4 regions of the Allobosea sp. TAF32 genome follow, and region 4 is predicted to be linked to each of the others. Evidence: riboswitches for the same ligand, from Rfam matches in the RefSeq annotation. Region 4 holds a riboswitch; each other region holds the start of a gene.
What was found. A riboswitch is a leader RNA that binds a small molecule or an ion and turns the genes downstream of it on or off. The one in region 4 is predicted to bind cobalamin.
Positions count from the first base shown of each region.

Region 1: linked by a shared signal. The riboswitch ahead of AB4Z16_RS01175 (ABC transporter substrate-binding protein) and the one ahead of AB4Z16_RS16440 (TonB-dependent receptor plug domain-containing protein) in region 4 are both predicted to bind cobalamin.
Region 2: linked by a shared signal. The riboswitch ahead of AB4Z16_RS00890 (CbtB domain-containing protein) and the one ahead of AB4Z16_RS16440 (TonB-dependent receptor plug domain-containing protein) in region 4 are both predicted to bind cobalamin.
Region 3: linked by a shared signal. The riboswitch ahead of AB4Z16_RS03360 (ribonucleoside-diphosphate reductase subunit alpha) and the one ahead of AB4Z16_RS16440 (TonB-dependent receptor plug domain-containing protein) in region 4 are both predicted to bind cobalamin.

Region 1 is NZ_JBFRDM010000001.1:269,780-273,967, forward strand. It holds gene AB4Z16_RS01165 ((R)-mandelonitrile lyase) at 1-316, shown strand, start outside; gene AB4Z16_RS01170 (1-aminocyclopropane-1-carboxylate deaminase/D-cysteine desulfhydrase) at 341-1,345, shown strand; cobalamin riboswitch at 1,380-1,589, shown strand; gene AB4Z16_RS01175 (ABC transporter substrate-binding protein) at 1,863-2,894, shown strand; gene AB4Z16_RS01180 (FecCD family ABC transporter permease) at 2,891-3,934, shown strand; gene AB4Z16_RS01185 (ABC transporter ATP-binding protein) at 3,931-4,188, shown strand, end outside.
Region 2 is NZ_JBFRDM010000001.1:211,468-215,655, reverse strand. It holds gene cobW (cobalamin biosynthesis protein CobW) at 1-943, opposite strand, end outside; gene AB4Z16_RS00900 (DUF1636 family protein) at 948-1,337, opposite strand; gene AB4Z16_RS00895 (CbtA family protein) at 1,377-2,120, opposite strand; gene AB4Z16_RS00890 (CbtB domain-containing protein) at 2,133-2,309, opposite strand; cobalamin riboswitch at 2,346-2,531, opposite strand; gene cobU (bifunctional adenosylcobinamide kinase/adenosylcobinamide-phosphate guanylyltransferase) at 2,679-3,191, shown strand; gene cobO (cob(I)yrinic acid a,c-diamide adenosyltransferase) at 3,191-3,799, shown strand; gene AB4Z16_RS00875 (aspartate/glutamate racemase family protein) at 4,089-4,188, opposite strand, start outside.
Region 3 is NZ_JBFRDM010000001.1:740,755-744,942, forward strand. It holds gene AB4Z16_RS03360 (ribonucleoside-diphosphate reductase subunit alpha) at 1-1,678, opposite strand, end outside; cobalamin riboswitch at 1,790-1,990, opposite strand; gene AB4Z16_RS03365 (short-chain fatty acyl-CoA regulator family protein) at 2,121-3,539, opposite strand; gene AB4Z16_RS03370 (isocitrate lyase) at 3,673-4,188, shown strand, end outside.
Region 4 is NZ_JBFRDM010000007.1:218,121-222,308, forward strand. It holds gene AB4Z16_RS16440 (TonB-dependent receptor plug domain-containing protein) at 104-2,044, opposite strand; cobalamin riboswitch at 2,168-2,367, opposite strand; gene AB4Z16_RS16445 (Orn/Lys/Arg family decarboxylase) at 2,606-4,188, shown strand, end outside.

The DNA of each region.
Region 1 (4,188 bases), on a different contig from region 4:
GCTCTTCAATCCGCATGCGCCGGAGCGCGTGCAGGGCGCGAGCGTCACCTTCGAGCCGGGGGCGCGGACGGCCTGGCATACGCATCCCCTCGGCCAGACGCTGATCGTCGTCAGCGGGGTCGGCCGGGTGCAGCGCTGGGGCGGTCCGATCGAGGAGATCCGGCCCGGCGACGTTGTCTGGTTCCCGCCCGGCGAAAAGCACTGGCACGGCGCGGCGCCTTCGACCGGGATGACCCATATCGCCGTTCAGGAAGCCGAGAACGGCAAGGTCGTGGAGTGGCTGGAGCAGGTCTCCGACGACCAGTATGGCGGCTGATGGCCGGCATAGTGGGGCGAAACGATGAAGCCTGAGCTCTCCAGCCTCCTGCGCGAGGCCCGCCACGTTCTGCTCGACACTCCGACGCCGCTTCAGCGGCTGCACCGTTTCGAGGAGAAGCTCGCGCGGCCCGGCATCTACGCCAAGCGCGATGATCTGATGCCAATCGCGCTCGGCGGCAACAAGCTGCGGAGCCTTGAATACTGGCTGGGGGACGCGCTGCGGCAGAAGGCCGATATCCTCCTAGTAGGCGGCGGCGCCAGCTCCAATCTCTGCCGTCTGACGGCCGCGGCGGCTTCGCTCGTCGGGCTCGACTGCCTCGTCCTGCACAATGCGGCCGACACGCAGGAGAACCGCCAGGCCTCCTTCCTCAACCGGCTGTTCGGCGCGGAGTTGCGCTTCCTCGGACCGGTCGATGAAAGCCAGCGCAACGCGGCGCTTGCAGCGGCCGCCGCAGAACTCGCCCGGCAGGGCCGGACGCCCTACATCGTCGGCGATCCCGTGCTGGGCGCGATGGGTTATGTTCGGGCCGCCTTCGAGCTGCATGAGCAGTCGCAAGGTGAAGAAGCCCCGATCAAGCATGTCTTTCTTGCCGGCTCGATGGGGCCGACCGAGGCTGGCTTCCTCTTCGGCAACGCCCTGCTGGGGCACCCCTTCCGCATCCATCTCGTCAGCGTCGAGTATGCGCTGACGGAGCTGGCGGGGCGTGTCCGGGCGATCTACGAGGGCCTGCGGGAGCGGACGGGGCTCGACGTCGACTCGCTGGAGGCCGCGCCCCTGCATTATCACATGGGCTATCTCGGCGACGGCTGGGGCGCCCCGACTCCGGCCTCGGAAGCGGCCATCCTGAGCTTCGCGCGCACCGAGGGCATCCTGATCGAACATGTCTACACCGCGAAGACCTGCGCCTGCTTCCTCGAGCGGGTTGCCGATGGAGGGATTGCCGGCGGCGAGCCCGCTTGCGTGCTCCATACCGGCGGCACCGCCGCGCTCTTCTCGCAATTCAGCCTGTTCCGGACGCTGACCTAACGTCGTATCGCTTGACGGGCTTCGGCGCCGCTCTATGGTGCCGCTCGATCGAGGTTCTCCGGGTCACGCCCGGAGCTAAGAGGGAATTCGGTGAGGCGCTTCCCGCGCCAATGCCGAGGCTGCCCCCGCAACTGTAAGCGGCGAGCCCTCCGTCCATCGTCCACTGGCGCCCTGCGCCGGGAAGGCCGGGCGGATCAGGCGTCGACCCGTGAGCCAGGAGACCTGCCGCGATCGCAAGGCGTCTTTCGGGCGGGGTGTTCCGGAGGGGTGCGCGTCGGCGGCCGGCTCCAGAGCTGCGCCTTCCGGCCGTATCCATCGAAGCTCCCCCGCCTCATCTCGGGGAGCGATGAATTCCATGTCCATGATCTTCGGCCGGGCCGCCGCAAGGGCCGCGACACGCTTGACGCGTCCACGTCGTGCGACCTATGAGAAATGCAACATTGTTACATCTTGTGAACATCGCGCCGAAACCGCCCGGTTTCGCCGACGCGGTGCCCGCGTCAGCCCGGTTGCCCCCATGCGTCCCGCCTTTTCGCTGCTGCCCACCCTTTTCGCCGCCGCAGCCGGCCTTGTCCTGTTCGCCGCGCCGGTCGCCGCAGCGCCGACGCAATACCCGCTGACGCTGGAGAATTGCCGGGAGACCATCACCTTCAACGCACCGCCCAAGCGCGTGGTCGCGATCGGCCAGACCCAGACAGAGATTCTCTACGCGCTCGGCCTCGGAGACCGGGTGGTCGGCACCGCCGTCTGGTTCTCGCCGGTGGCCAAGCCCTATGAGGCCGTCAACGCCAAGGTGAAGCGCCTCGCCGACAATGATCCGAGCTTCGAGGCGGTGGTCGGGCAGGAGCCCGATCTCGTCACCGCGATGTTCGAATGGCATGTCGGGCCGAACGGCATCGTCGGCAAGCGCGACCAGTTCCACAAGGTGAAGGTGCCGACCTATGTCTCGCCGACCGATTGCGTCGGCAAGGACAATTCAGGCCCGGGTGACGGCGTGCGCACGCAGATGTTCTCGATGGAGCTGGTCTATCGCAACATCCGCGAGTTCGGGCAGATCTTCGATGTTTCCGACCGCGCAGAGAAGCTTGTCGCCGAACTGAAGGCGCGCGAGGACAAGGCGGTCGAGTCCGTCGCGAAGCTGAAAGCGCAGGATGTGCCCGTCGTCGTCTGGTTCTCCAGCAAGGACATCAAGGGCGACGGCTTCATGGCCGGTAGGAACGGCGTGCCCGCCTATATCCTGTCCAAGCTCGGGGCGCGCAACATCATCACCACCAATGAGGAATGGCCGCTGGTCGGCTGGGAGAGCATCGCCGCCGCCAACCCGGCCGTAATCGTCACCGTGAAGATGGACCGCCGCCGCTTCCCGGCTGATGACATCGAAAAGAAGCTCGCATTCCTGAAGACCGACCCCGTTGCCAGCAAGCTCGACGCGGTGACGAACAACCGCGTCGTGATCATCGACGTGGGCGCGACCCGCGCGGGGCTCGACACGGTCGATGGGATCGAGACGCTCGCCAAGGCGATCGCCAGCTTCGGCCTCACCCCTTGAGCCACGCCGCCCACGGCCCGAATTGGCCGGCGCGGATCGGCATCGCGCTCCTCTCGCTGGTGGCGCTTACCGTCTCGGTGGCGCTGGCGGTGACGATCGGCGAGATGGCGATCCCGTTCGATGTCGCGCTCAAGGCGCTCGGCAACGGATTGTTCGATCTCGGCCTGCCGGTCGGCGCGATCCAGCAGGGCGTCATCTTCGACTACCGCCTGAGCCGGGCGCTGATGGCGGGGCTATGCGGCGGGGCGCTGGCGCTTTCCGGCGTGATCCTGCAGGCGCTGCTGCGCAACCCGCTGGCCGAGCCCTATATCCTCGGCATCTCGGCCGGCGCCTCCACCGGCGCCGTCGCGGTGCTGATCCTCGGGGTCGGCATCGGCGGCATGGCGGTCAGCCTGTCGACCGGCGCCTTCATCGGCGCCTGCGCGGCGCTTGCCGTCGTCGCGCTGCTAGCGGCGGGGGCCGGCGGCGCGAGCGACCGCGTCATCCTGGCCGGCGTCGCCGCCTCGCAGCTTTTCAACGCCGCGACCGCAACCATCGTGACGACGCTCGCCAGCGCCGAGCAGGCGCGCGGCGTGATGTTCTGGCTGCTGGGCAATTTCGGCGGGGTGCGCTGGCCGGATCTGTGGATCGCGACCCCGGTTGCGCTGATCGGCTTCGGCATCTGCATGCTGCACGCCAAGGCGCTCGATGCCTTCGCGTTCGGCGCCGACGCCGCCGCCTCACTGGGCGTGGCGGTAATGCGCGTGAGGATCGTCCTGTTCGCAACGACCGCCGTGATGACCGCCGCGATGGTCAGCATCGTCGGCACGATCGGCTTCGTCGGCCTCGTCATCCCCCATGCCGCGCGCTTCCTCGTCGGCTCGGGCCATGCCCGGCTGCTGCCGGCCAGCCTCGTCATCGGCGCGATCTTCATGATCCTCGCCGATATCCTCTCGCGCGTGCTGGTGCCGCAGCAGATCCTGCCGATCGGCGTGGTCACCGCGTTGTTCGGCGCACCGGCCTTCGCGCTGATCCTCTACCGCGCCCGGAAGCCCGCATGACGCTCGCGACCCAAGATGTGCGCTGGGGCGCAGCCGGACGGATGATCGTCGACGGCGTGACGCTTCATGCCGCTCCCGGCCGCATCCTCGGCTTGATCGGCCCCAACGGCTCGGGCAAATCGAGCCTGCTCCGGCTGCTCTGCCGATTGCGCAACGTGGCGAGCGGCGTCGTGACGCTCGACGCGCGCGACATCGCCGCCGTGCCACGCCGCGAACTGGCGCGCCGGCTTGCCTTCGTCGAGCAGCAGGCGACG
Region 2 (4,188 bases), on a different contig from region 4:
GCCCGACGCGCCGGCCCACGCCCTGCACGACGAGGCGCATCGGCTTGCCCGGCACGGCGCTGAAGCCCTTCAGCCGCAGCACGCCCTCGGCTTCGGCGGCCTTGGCGACACGCGCCGTCAGCTCCTCCGGTGAAAGCCCCGCCGGCAGCGGCACGGCGACCGAGTCGAAATCGTCATGGTCGTGATCATGCTCGCCCTCGCCATGATGCGAGGGGCGGGCGGCGAGATCGCTTTCGGCCGCGGCACCCAAGCCCACGATCAGCGCCGGCTCGACCTTGCCATGGGCGGTCTCGACGATTTTGATCGCCTTGGGCAGGTGCTCGGCGATCTCGGCCTTGACCCGTGCGCGGCCGGCCTCGTCGACGAGGTCGCTCTTGTTGAGCAGGATAAGGTCGGCGCAGAGGATCTGGTCCTCGAATACCTCCTCCAGAGGGTTGTCGTGCTCGACGGAGACATCGGCCGCCTTCTGCGCCGCGAGCGCCTCGGGATCATCGGCGAACTGGCCATCGGCCACGGCCGGTCCGTCGACCACGGCGATGACGCCGTCGACGGTGACGCGGGCGCGGATTGCAGGCCAGTTGAAGGCCTGCACCAGCGGCTTCGGCAAGGCGAGGCCGGAGGTCTCGATCAGGATATGCTCGGGCGGGTTCGGCCGGTTCAGGAGCTTCTCCAGCGCCGGCACGAAATCATCGGCGACGGTGCAGCAGATGCAGCCATTCGGCAGCTCGACCACGTCCTCGTCGCTGCAGCCGGCGATGCCGCAGCCCTTCAGGAACTCGCCGTCGAAGCCGAGATCGCCGAACTCGTTGACGAGCACGGCGAGCTTCTTGCCCTGCGCATTCTCGAGGAGATGGCGCACCAGCGTCGTCTTACCGGCGCCGAGGAAGCCGGTGATGATCGTGCAGGGCGTCTTGCCCAGGTTCGTGGTTTGCGGAGCGTTCATGATGTCATCCTTGCTGGCGCGCCGGCAAAGGCGGCACGCGTGCGACCACGCCCTTGCGGAAGGACTGCGGCCGCTCTTTCCAGGGAACGATGCCGTTGGCGCTGGCGGCATAGGCCTCCGCCGCGCCGACGATCTCGTCGAGATGGGTGTCGGTGTCGAGGTCGCCGATCAGATAGGTCCATTTGCCATCGGCGCTGAGCGCGATGGTGCAGGGCCGCTTGCAGACGGCGAGGCATTCGACAGGCAGCACCGGGATGGTGCTGCCCTTTGCTGCGAGTTGAGCGGTGAGACGCTCCGCGAGCGCCAGCCCCGGCTGGTCGTAACCCTCCGGGAGATCGGCGCGCGCCCGCCTGCAGGCGGTGCAGACATGGATAGTGAGGTCGCCCTCGGACATGACTTGCCTTTCGCGCGGAGCCCGGAGGCTCCGCTGCCTTCAGCGCGCGAGCGCGGCGCGCCGGCTGGCCCAGGGCCAGAGCACGCCGACCATGAAGGCGGTGGCGAGCCAGAGCGCAGCCTGGATGCCGAGTGACAGAGCCGCGAAATGCGCCGCAACCTCGGCCGGCACCTTGCTCTCCGGCGCAGCCGGATGCGGGGCGCCGATCACATGCGGGAGCAGGATCACGACGACGGCCAGCAGCTTGAGCCAGGGCTGCTCGAAGCGCAGGAACAGGAAGAGCCCAAGCGCCGTGGCGATAGCGGTGACCAGCCACCAGAACTGCCGCTGCTCCAGCGCTGCGGAAGCCGCGCCCGGCAATTCCGGCGCGAGCCCCATCGCGGGGGCGAGCCCGAGCGCCAGGAAGCCGCAGGCGCCCCAGACCAGGGCGCTACGTTGGTCGATCGTATCGCCGGCCGCGATCATTCCCGCGAGCAGCAGCGCGGCGAAGCCGATTGCGGTCGCGATCGTCACTGCGCTGGTGAAGAGCGTGCGCTGGAGGCCGTCCTGCGGCTTCCATTCGGCATGGTCGTGGCCGGGCGCATCGCCAGCGGGGCCATGCGCGAGGATGATCTTCGCCTCGCCGTCGAAGGCGGCGAGCGTCGGCGCCTGCAGGCGCAACGCCGCCTCATAGGTCTCGGCCTTGAGGATCAGCGGGGTGGTGGTGACATGCTGGAGGGCGGCGACGATCAGCCCAGCCAGAAGCCCGGCCAGAATGCTGACCGTGAGAACACGCGTAACCATGGATGCTTTCCCTCAGTGGCAGGGGAAGGCGAGACCGTGGCGGGTATCGTGCCCGGCGTTGTGAACGTTCGTCGAGGCCGCGAAGCCGGTCGTGTAGATCAGCGCGACGCCGATCACGAGCGCGGCGGCGGCTGCCTTGACGCGTTCCGAGACGCTGAGTTGAGTGGTGGAAACCGAAGCGGTGTTCATGGGGCTCTCCGTGGCCGCCCCGCCGGCAGCCGGTTGGATCGTTGCGGGTCGACGGCAGGTCTCCTGGCTCGCGGGTCTGATGTTCCCCACCGCCTTCCCGGAGCGAGCGCTCCAGTGGCCGATGGCGGGAAACACCCGCTTACAGTTGCGGGGGCAGCCGCGGTATCTCACCGCGTTCCCTTTTCACCTCCTTGCGGAGGCACCGTCATGGACCATCATTAGCTATCGGCGTGCCGCTGTGCAATGCAGTGCGCCGTGGCAGAAACGTCATTCTCGGGCTTGACCCGAGAATCTCGTACAGGAAGAGGCTCGCCCTTTCGGATGGAGATGCTCGGGTCGAGCCCGAGCATGACGGCATAGGACTTTTCGATGGAATTGCCCCACCTCACCCTCGTCCTCGGCGGCGCCCGCTCCGGCAAGAGCCGCCATGCCGAGGCGCTGATCGAGGCTTGCCCGGCCCCCTGGAGCTACATCGCCACCGCCCAGGCCTATGACGACGAGATGCGCGAGCGCATCGCCGAGCATCGCGCACGCCGCCCGGAGGGCTGGCAGACCGTCGATGCGCCGCTCGATCTCGCCGAGGCCATCGCCGTCCGTCCGGCCGGCCGGCCCATCCTTGTCGATTGCCTGACGCTCTGGCTGACCAACCTCATCCTCGCCGAGCGCGATACGGCCGCGGCGCGCCAGGCCCTGATCGCCGCCTGCGAAAGCGTCTCCGCGCCGCTCGTGCTGGTCGGCAACGAGGTCGGCCTCGGCATCGTCCCGGAGAATGCGCTCGCCCGCCGCTTCCGCGACGAGGCCGGGCGGCTGCATCAGGCGCTTGCGGCGCGCGCCGGCCGCGTGGTCTTCATGGTCGCCGGATTGCCGATGCGAGTGAAATGATGACCGACACCGAAGACACCGCCCGCCACAAGGCCAAGATGGAGAAGCGCAAGGCGGTGCAGGACGCCGAGGTCGCTTCCAAGACCGTCGAGAAGGGCCTTCTCATCGTCAACACCGGCCCCGGCAAGGGCAAGTCAACGGCGGCCTTCGGCCTGATCTTGCGCGCGCTCGGACATGGCTGGCGCATCGGCGTGGTGCAATTCATCAAGGGCGCCTGGTCGACCGGCGAGCGCAAGGCGCTGGAAACCTTCGGCGATCAGGTCGCCTGGCACAGCATGGGCGAGGGCTTCACCTGGGAAACGCAGGACAAGGCCCGTGACATCGCTGCCGCCGAGCGCGCCTTCGCGAAGGCGAGGGAGCTGATGGCCGACCCCGAAATCCGGCTCCTGGTGCTCGATGAGCTCAACATCGCCCTGCGCTACGACTATCTGCCGCTCGCCGACGTCGTGTCGACGCTGGTCGCTCGCCGCCCAGACCTGCACGTCGTCGTCACCGGCCGCAACGCCAAGCCGGAGTTGATCGAGGCGGCCGACCTCGTCACCGAGATGACGTTGGTGAAGCACCACTTCGCCGCCGGCGTGAAGGCGCAGCAGGGCATCGAGTTTTAGTCACTCGGCCCATCTCGCGCGCCGATTGGCCCATGGCAGCGGAGGGCCGGGACACGGCGCGGGGTGGCGCAAGCTACCGCGGAGCCTGGATGCCGAGGCTGCGGCACATCTCCGCCTCCCGGTCCCGCACGAAACTTGCGTAGTCCCGCAGATGGACGCCATCGCTGAAGGCCGAGCGCGACCCCCGCATCTCCGCTGCAGTCTCGCGCCTAGGGACATGCCTAGTCCCGCCTTGCGAGCACTTCAATCAATAGCGAGACCAAAAGCCAGCGGCGCTCCTCGTCAAACCTTAGCGGAAGCGCGGCGGCGCGATCGCATGCCCGAACCATTCAACGAACCCGATGACGTCGAAGACCGGCCGCCCGGTGGCAGCAGCGACCGCCGCCGAA
Region 3 (4,188 bases), on a different contig from region 4:
CGGTCTCGAACAGCATGGTCAGCATGCGTCGCCAGAGATCGACGGCCTTCAACTTCTTATGGACACGCAGCTCGCCGCGGGCGGCCTTCGCCTCATAGGCCTCGTAGGCCGTCTTGAAGGGCTTGCCATAGAGATCGTGCAGGTCCGGCACCTCGTCGGGCGAGAACAGCGTCCAGTCGCCGCCTGCCTCGACGCGCTGCATGAACAGGTCGGGAATCCAGTTCGCCGTGTTCATGTCGTGGGTGCGGCGGCGGTCGTCGCCGGTGTTTTTCCGGAGCTCGAGGAACTCCTCGATATCGACATGCCAGGTCTCGAGATAGGCGCAGACCGCGCCCTTGCGCTTGCCGCCCTGGTTGACCGCGATCGCGGTGTCGTTGGCCACCTTGAGGAACGGCACCACGCCCTGGCTCTCGCCATTCGTGCCCTTGATATGGGCGCCGAGACCGCGCACCGGCGTCCAGTCGTTTCCCAACCCGCCGGAATACTTAGCCAGCAGCGCGTTGTCCTTCACCGCCTTGAAGATGCCGTCGAGATCGTCGGCGACAGTGGTCAGGAAGCAGGAGGAGAGCTGCGGCCGCAGCGTCCCGGAGTTGAACAGCGTCGGTGTCGAGGCCATGAAGTCGAATGACGAGAGCAGGTCGTAGAACTCGATCGCCCGCGCCTCACGGTCGATCTCGCGGATGGCGAGGCCCATCGCGACGCGCATGAAGAAGGCCTGCGGCAGCTCGAAGCGGGAGCCGCGGACGTGCAGGAAATAGCGGTCGTAGAGCGTCTGGAAGCCGAGGTAGTCGAATTGCAGGTCGCGCTCGGGCTTCAGCGCCGCCGCGATGCGGGCAAGGTCGAAGCGGCCGAGCTCGGGATCGATCAGTTCGTTCTCGATGCCGGTCTTGAGGTAGGCCGCGAAATAGTCGCCGTAGCCGGCGGCCATCTCGGCCTGCGTCGCCTGCTCGGTATGACCCTGGACGAAGGTGAGCGCCTCGCGGCGCAGCTTGTCGAGCAGCAGCCGAGCCGAGACCTTGGCGTAATTCGGTTCGCTCTCGATCAGGGTGCGCGCGGCCAGGATCGGCGCCAGCGCCAGCTCGTCGAGGGAGATGCCGTCATAGAGATTGCGGCGGGCTTCGGCGAGGACCGGCTCGGCCGAAACGCCGTCGAGATCCGCGCAGGCTTCGCGCACCACCTTCTCAAGGCGGCCGGCATCGAGCGGCACCATCGCGCCGTCAGCGAGCTTCATGCGCAATGCTGGTGCCGAGACGGCCTCCGGCTTCGTCTCGGCAACCGCCTTTGCCCGCTCCCGGGCTCGCTCCTCGCGATAAAGCACATAGGCGCGGGCGACCTTGTGGTGCTCGCCGCGCATCAGCGCGAGCTCGACCTGATCCTGGACGTCCTCGATATGGAAGGTGCGGCCGTTCGCGGCGCGGCGGGTCAGTCCTGCAACGACCTGCTCGGTCATTTCCGCGACGGCTTCGTGGATACGACGCGAAGCGGCGGCGTTCGATCCCTCGACCGCCAGGAACGCCTTGGTCAGCGCGACCGAGATTTTCGAAGGGTCGAACGGCGTCACTGCGCCGTTGCGGCGAATGACCTGGTAGCCGGGTTCGCTAGTCGCGGCCTTGGCCACCACAGGATCGGCGGTCGGAGCGACGGCAACCGGCCGTTCGGTTTCAAGAGAAAGAGACATGGCATCAACCCCAAATGTTGGGGGCAAAGGCCAGAGCGGTTGCGTCGAGAAGGCGCGCGGCACCACAAGGCCGCGACCTGCCAAGCGCACCACCGGGACACCCCGCCCGAGGACGTTCACTAGGTCGCGGCAGGTCTCCTGGCTCGCGGGTCGTCGCTCTGGTCCCGTCTTCCCAAAGCCTTCCGGCTTCAGTGACTTGGCTGGGCTCAGAACTCGCCGCTTACAGTTGCGGGGGCAGCGCCGGTATCGCACCGGCTTCCCTCTTAGCTCTCGATCTTGCGATTCGAGAGACCATCGACCACCAGATCTAGTGGCCAACGCTGTTCCGGTGTCAATAGGTCGCTATGCCCTTCATTCGGCGCCTTCGATGATCGCCACCGTCGGCCCGGCACGCATACCGCAACGCGAGCCCAAGGCCTCGCCACGCCCAGTATGAAAGGCTTTACACGGCATTGTACGGCACGAAGCCGTGCATGCGCTCGTCGATGGCGAGCGGCTTGCCGATCGGCGGGAAAGCCCGCTGCGGGCAGTTCGAGCGTTCGCAGACCTTGCAGCCGGCGCCGATCGGCGTCGCCGCGCTCGGGTCGCCCAGATCGAGCCCCTTCGAATAGACGAGGCGGCTCGCATGGCGGATATCGCAGCCAAGCCCGATCGAGAAGGTCTTGCCGATGTCGCCATAGCCGCCAACCGCATCGTTCACGGTGCGGGCGATCCAGAGATAGGTCCGCCCGTCCGGCATCTGCGCGGTCTGCGTCAGAATGCGCCCGGGCTGCGCGAAGGCTTCGTAGACGTTCCAGAGCGGACAAGTTCCGCCCACCCGCGAGAAGTGGAAATCGGTCGCGGACTGCCGCTTGGAGATATTGCCGGCCCGGTCGACCCGGACAAAAAAGAACGGCACGCCGGGCGCCCCCGGCCGCTGCAGCGACGACAGGCGGTGGCAGACGGATTCGAAGCCGACACCAAAACGCCGGGCGAGGCGGTCGATATCATAGCGCTCGGCCTCCGCTGCATCGAGGAAGGTGCGATAGGGCATGAGCAGCGCCGCGGCGAAATGATTGGCGAGGCCAATGCGGGCGAGCGCGTGCACCTCCGCCGCCCCGGCCGCAGCCTCCTCGGCCAGCCGCCCTATCGCCTCCTCCATTTCCAAGAAGCCGATCTGCGTGGCTATCTGGAAGGCGCGTTGTCCGGGATCGAGGAGAGCCGAAAGATGAAGCCGGCGCTCCTTCGGATCGTAGCGCCGCTGGGCCTGCCCCGCCATGTCATTGGAGAGTTGGATACGGACGCCATGCCGGCGATCGAGGCGGCGGGCTAACCCCTCCGCCACCTGCCCGACCTTCAAATCCGCCGTTTCGAAGATGCGCTCCGCCGCTTCGTCGAGTTCGGAAAAATGATTGTGGTGCGCGTAGAAGAAGTCCCGCACCTGCTCATGCGGCATCAGCGCCCGGAAGGTCGCCTCGCCGCCGCTGCCGAGCCCGAGTTCCCCCGCCATCGCATCGGCCCGCTCCAGCGCGTTGCGGTAGCGCCGATGCAGCGCGACGACCGCCCGGCCGAGCGCGGGCATGTTCTCCACCACCTCGCGGATCTCGCTGACACTCACGGAATCGCCATTGGCCGGATCGGCGAAGACCTCGCGCAGGTCGGCGACCATCCGCGCCTCATCCCCTTCCGAGAAGAGCTGGACGTCGACGCCGAAGACCGCGTTGATCTTCAGCAGCACCTGGACGGTCAGCGGGCGCAGATTCTTCTCGATCTGGTTGAGATAGCTCGGCGACACCTCGAGCGCCTGAGCGAGCGCAAGCTGGGTCAAGCCGCGCTCTTCGCGCAGGCGCTTAAGGCGGACGCCCGCAAAGACCTTCTTCATAGGCAAGTTCCATTCGCAAAATTCGCAAACACGTCCTATGCCATTCGCATTATTTCACATTTTCAGTCATTTTGCGCCGCAGCAATAGCGAATATTGTGTGAGTCATTCTTATCAAACGAGAGGGCTTTCGCAATGGATGTGATCGGTTTCGACCCAGCCGCCGGACATCGCGGGACGAACACCGCCGCCAAGGCGCAGGCGGCTCCGCGCAAGACCTATTCGGAACTGAGGGCCGAGCTTCTCGCCCGCTATCCCTCCGGCTTCGGCCCCGGCGGCGTCGCGGTGGATGATATCGTGCAGTTGCGGCAGCAGAACAGCTTCGACACGCATCTCGACATCGCCCGCGCCATGGCGAGCGTGGTTCGCCGCGACATGGCGATCTACGACGCCGACCCATCGCAATTCACGCAGTCGCTTGGCTGCTGGTCGGGATTCCACGCCCAGCAGATGATCAAGTCGGTCAAGCGGCTGCGCGGCACGGCCAAGGGCGCGTATGTCTATCTCTCCGGCTGGATGATCGCCGGCCTGCGCAACCGCTTCGGCCACCTGCCGGACCAATCCATGCATGAGAAGACGGCGGTCGCCGACCTGATCGAGGAGATCTATGTCTCGCTGCGCCAGGCCGACGAGGTCGCGCTGAACGACCTG
Region 4 (4,188 bases):
GCGTGGCGGTCGCGCGTGTCATCGTCCGGCGCAACGCCGATTGCCATGGCGGCGGAGGCCGTCATGGCAACGCCACGAAAATCGCGCGGGGCGCGGGGCGCGCTCAGCCGCCGATGGCCACCTTGATGCCGCCGAAGGCACCGAGGCCCGGAACCAGGAAGCCGACGGGGTTCTCCCAGCGCTTATCGAAGAGATTGTCGATGCGGCCGAACACGGTGACCTTGTCGGTCGCCTTGTATTCGGCCGCGAGATTGACCAGCGTCGCGCCCTTCGCGTTCATTCGGGCGACCGAGAAGTCGCGATTGCCGTCCACCCAGGAGCCGACGTAGAGCAGCGTCGCCGAGAGCGTGAGCTTGTCGGTCGGCGTCCATGTCGCGGTTGCGCTCGCCTTGTGTCGCGGCCGGCGCAGCAGCTCCTGTCGCGCGATCTCGTCCTTGGCGAGGGTGAAGGTGTAGTCGGCGCGGATGCGGAATTGCGGCGAAATCTCCAGCGCGGCGAAGGCCTCGACGCCCTTGGTTCTGGCCTTTCCGACATTCGCATAGGAATCGAAGGTGGCGTTGGTGACGATCAGGTTGTCGATGTCGTTCTGGAACCACGTCGCACCGAACTGCAGCTTCCGGTCGAAAAGCGGCTGCTCGAAGCCGGCATCCCAGCCGCGGCTTTCTTCCGGATTCAGGTTCGGATTGCCATGGAAATTGAACCCGGGGCGATAGTCGACGAAGAGCTCGTTGAGCGTCGGCGCCTTGAAACCGGTGCCGTAGCTCGCCTTCAGCTTGGTCTCGGTGCCGGGGATGATCAGCGCCGGGGCGATGCGGTAGGTGGTGTGGCCGCCATAGCTGTCGTCGTCGTCGCGTCGGATATTGGCCACCAGAAAGAAGCGGTCCTGGATATTGCCCTGATATTCGAGGAAGCCAGCCTTGTTGCCGTTGGAGGCGACGAGGCCCGTATCCAGGCGCTCGCGCTCGTATTGCAGGCCCATGAGCAGGTTGTGGCCCTTGGCGATCTCGAAATTGCCGCGCCAGTCGAGCTTGGTGCGCTCGCCCAGATTCTCGTTGGGCAGGCCGAGGATGCCGGTCGTTCCGTTCGCCGTCCGCGTTGCCCGGTCCTGGTTGGTGTAGGAGACGCCGAAGGTGTTGACGAAGCGCCCGCCGAACGGGTCCCAGACGACCTCGCCGCGGGTGAAGGCCTGGGCGTAGTTCTGCAGCGAGCGATAGGGCGCAGGCCGGCTCGGGAAGCCGGTGTCGCTGGTGAAACGCAGCTGCCCGTCTTGATAGCGGCCGATCCAGTTGAGTGTCAGCGTGTCGCTGAGCGCAACGCCGACGCGGCCTGAATAGTTGTAATTGTCGAAGGCATTGGGGTTGATGCGCCGGCCCGGCGGGACAAGGTTCGGTGGCGTCACATCGGTCGCGTCCGAGCGGAAGTGGGCGGCGTTGAAGGCGTAGTTGAAGCGGTCGTCGCCGCCGCTGAAGCCCGCAGACTGGTTGAATGTGCCGTGAGAGCCGGCCTCGACGCGTGCCGTTGCCTTTGGTGGACCCTCGCCGCGCTTCGTCGTGATCGAGATCACGCCGCCGAGCGCGTTGGCCCCATAGAGGCCGCTCTGCGGGCCGCGCAGCACCTCGATGCGCTCGATATCGTCCGTCAGCATCGAGCCGAAATCGAAGGAGCGATTGGGAGTCGCGGGGTCGTTGGCCTCGATTCCGTCGATGAGCACCTTGACGTGGTTCGAGTTGGTGCCGCGCATGAAGACCGAGGTCTGCCCGCCCGGCCCGCCGGTCTGCACGATGTTCATGCCGGGCACCGTCGCGAGCGCCTGCGGCAGGGTGCGGCGCTGCTGCTGCTCGATCTCCTTCGCAGTGATGACGGTGACGGAGCTCGCGATCTCGCGCGCCGGGGTCGGCGTCCCCGTGGCGCTGACCACGATCTCGTCGAGCGCGACCGGGCCGGCGTCGCTTTGCGCCAGGGCAGGGGCAGAGCAGGCGAGGGCGAGAAGGGAGGCGGAAAGCAGCAGGCGGCCGCGTCCTGCGGCTGGAGAGAAGACGTTCACGATGGAGACCTCGGGCGGTTGACGTCAGTGGCACGTCACCGCGAACGCGATCTCCCATCGGCCGCGCGGGAGGCGGCAAACAGTCTAATCAGCGATCGGCGCACCCCGTCCGAACGTGTTCGCGTGTGACCACGGTTGACGGCAGGTCTCCTGGCTCGCGGGTCGGTGCCTTCACGCCGCCTTCCCAGGTCCGAGGTCCCAGTGGCGTCTGGCGAAAGGCTCGCCGCTTACAGTTGCGGGGGCAGCCGCGGCATGGGGCAGAAATTCGCCCGCACCGCGTTCCCTTTTGATCCCGTGAAGGAACCGTCGCGGCGACGATTAGGGCGGAAATGCGGCCGCGTCAAACCGGCTTGGCGCTGCAGCGACAGCAGACCACCATCTGCTACAGTCCCCGGCGAGACGGGATCGGGCCAGCCGACGTTCCGGCCGGGGCTGCGCATCTTTGGCCTGAATTCCGGGGAAAGATGGGGCACCGGGACCTCGCTGATGCAGTTGCATCGTTGGTCGCCGGATTGTCGCAAGACTCACTCAGTGTCGTAAGTTCACGCCAGCGGAGACGGCATGGATTATTTCAGGCGCTTCACCTTTCTGTTCGCGACGCCGAATTTCGATGCCGAGGATCTCGAAGGGATCCGCTTCAACCAAATCATCGAGGAGATCGAGCGCTCGGGCTTCGAGGTCGTCAAGGCGCGCAAGCTCGAAGATGCCGAGATCGCGGTCCAGACCGATGCCGCCATCGGCTGCATGGTGGTCGACTGGGGCAAGAAGGGTCTTGAGGGCAAGACTGCCGCGCTGATCAATCTGATGCGCCGGCGCGGCCTCGATTTTCCGATCATCCTGCTCATCCGCCGCAAGCGCTTCGAGGACGTACCGGTCGAGGTGCTCGATTTCATCGACGGCTATATCTTCCTCTCGGAGGAGACCCCGCCCTTCATCGCCAAGAGCCTGATCAGCCGTCTCAAGCAATATGCCGAGACGCTGAAGACGCCGTTCTTCGGCGCGCTCGTCGATTATGCCGAGGAAGGCAACCATCTCTGGACCTGCCCGGGACACAATGGCGGCGTCTTCTACAGCCGTAGCCCGATCGGACGCGTCTTCATGGAGCATCTCGGCGAGGCTGTGTTCCGCGACGACCTCGACAATTCCGTGCTCGATCTCGGCGACCTGCTGACCCATGAGGGGCCGGCCCTGAAGGCGCAGAAGGAAGCGGCGCAAATTTTCGGGGCGGAGAAGACCTATTTCGTCCTGAACGGCACCTCGACCTCCAACAAGGTCGCGCTCGCCGCGCTGGTTTCGGACGGCGACCTCGTGCTGTTCGACCGGAACAACCACAAGGCGGCTCATCACGGCGCGCTGCTGATCGCCGGGGGCATTCCGGTCTATATCCCGACCGCGCGCAACGCCTGGGGGCTGATCGGCCCGATGCTCTGGGAGAGCTTCGACGAGGAGGCGCTGCGCGAGCGCATCCGCACCAATCCGCTTATCAAGGACCCGGACGCCTGGAGGAAGCCGCGCCCGTTCCGGGTCGCAGTGGTGGAACAGTGCACCTATGACGGCACGATCCACAGCGCGCAGATGATCCTCGACCGGATCGGCCACCTCTGCGACTACATCCTCTTCGACGAAGCCTGGGCCGGCTTCATGAAGTTCCATCCGCTCTATGCGGGCCGCTTCGCCATGGGCCTCTCCGGCCTCGGCCCGGAGTCCCCCGGCATCATCGCGACCCAGTCGACGCACAAGCAGCTCGCGAGCTTCAGCCAGGCGTCCCAGATCCACATGAAGGATCGGCATATCAGGGGCCAGAAGCGGCGCGTCGAGCACCGGCGCTTCAACGAGAGCTTCATGCAATATGCCTCGACCTCGCCGTTCTATCCGCTGTTCGCCTCGCTCGACGTCGGCGCGCAGATGATGAAGGGCCGTTCCGGAGAGGTGCTCTGGGACGACACGATCCGGCTCGGCATCGAGCTCCGCAAGAAGATCCGGGCGGTCAGGCGCGAATTCGAGGAGAAGGAGACGAGGCCCGAGCGGCGCTGGTTCTTCGAGCCCTTCGTGCCGGATCGGGTCAGCATCGCCGACGCCTCGCGCGAGGGCGCCGTCCATGATGTCGCCTGGGAAATGGTCGCGACCGACCAGCTCGCAAGCAA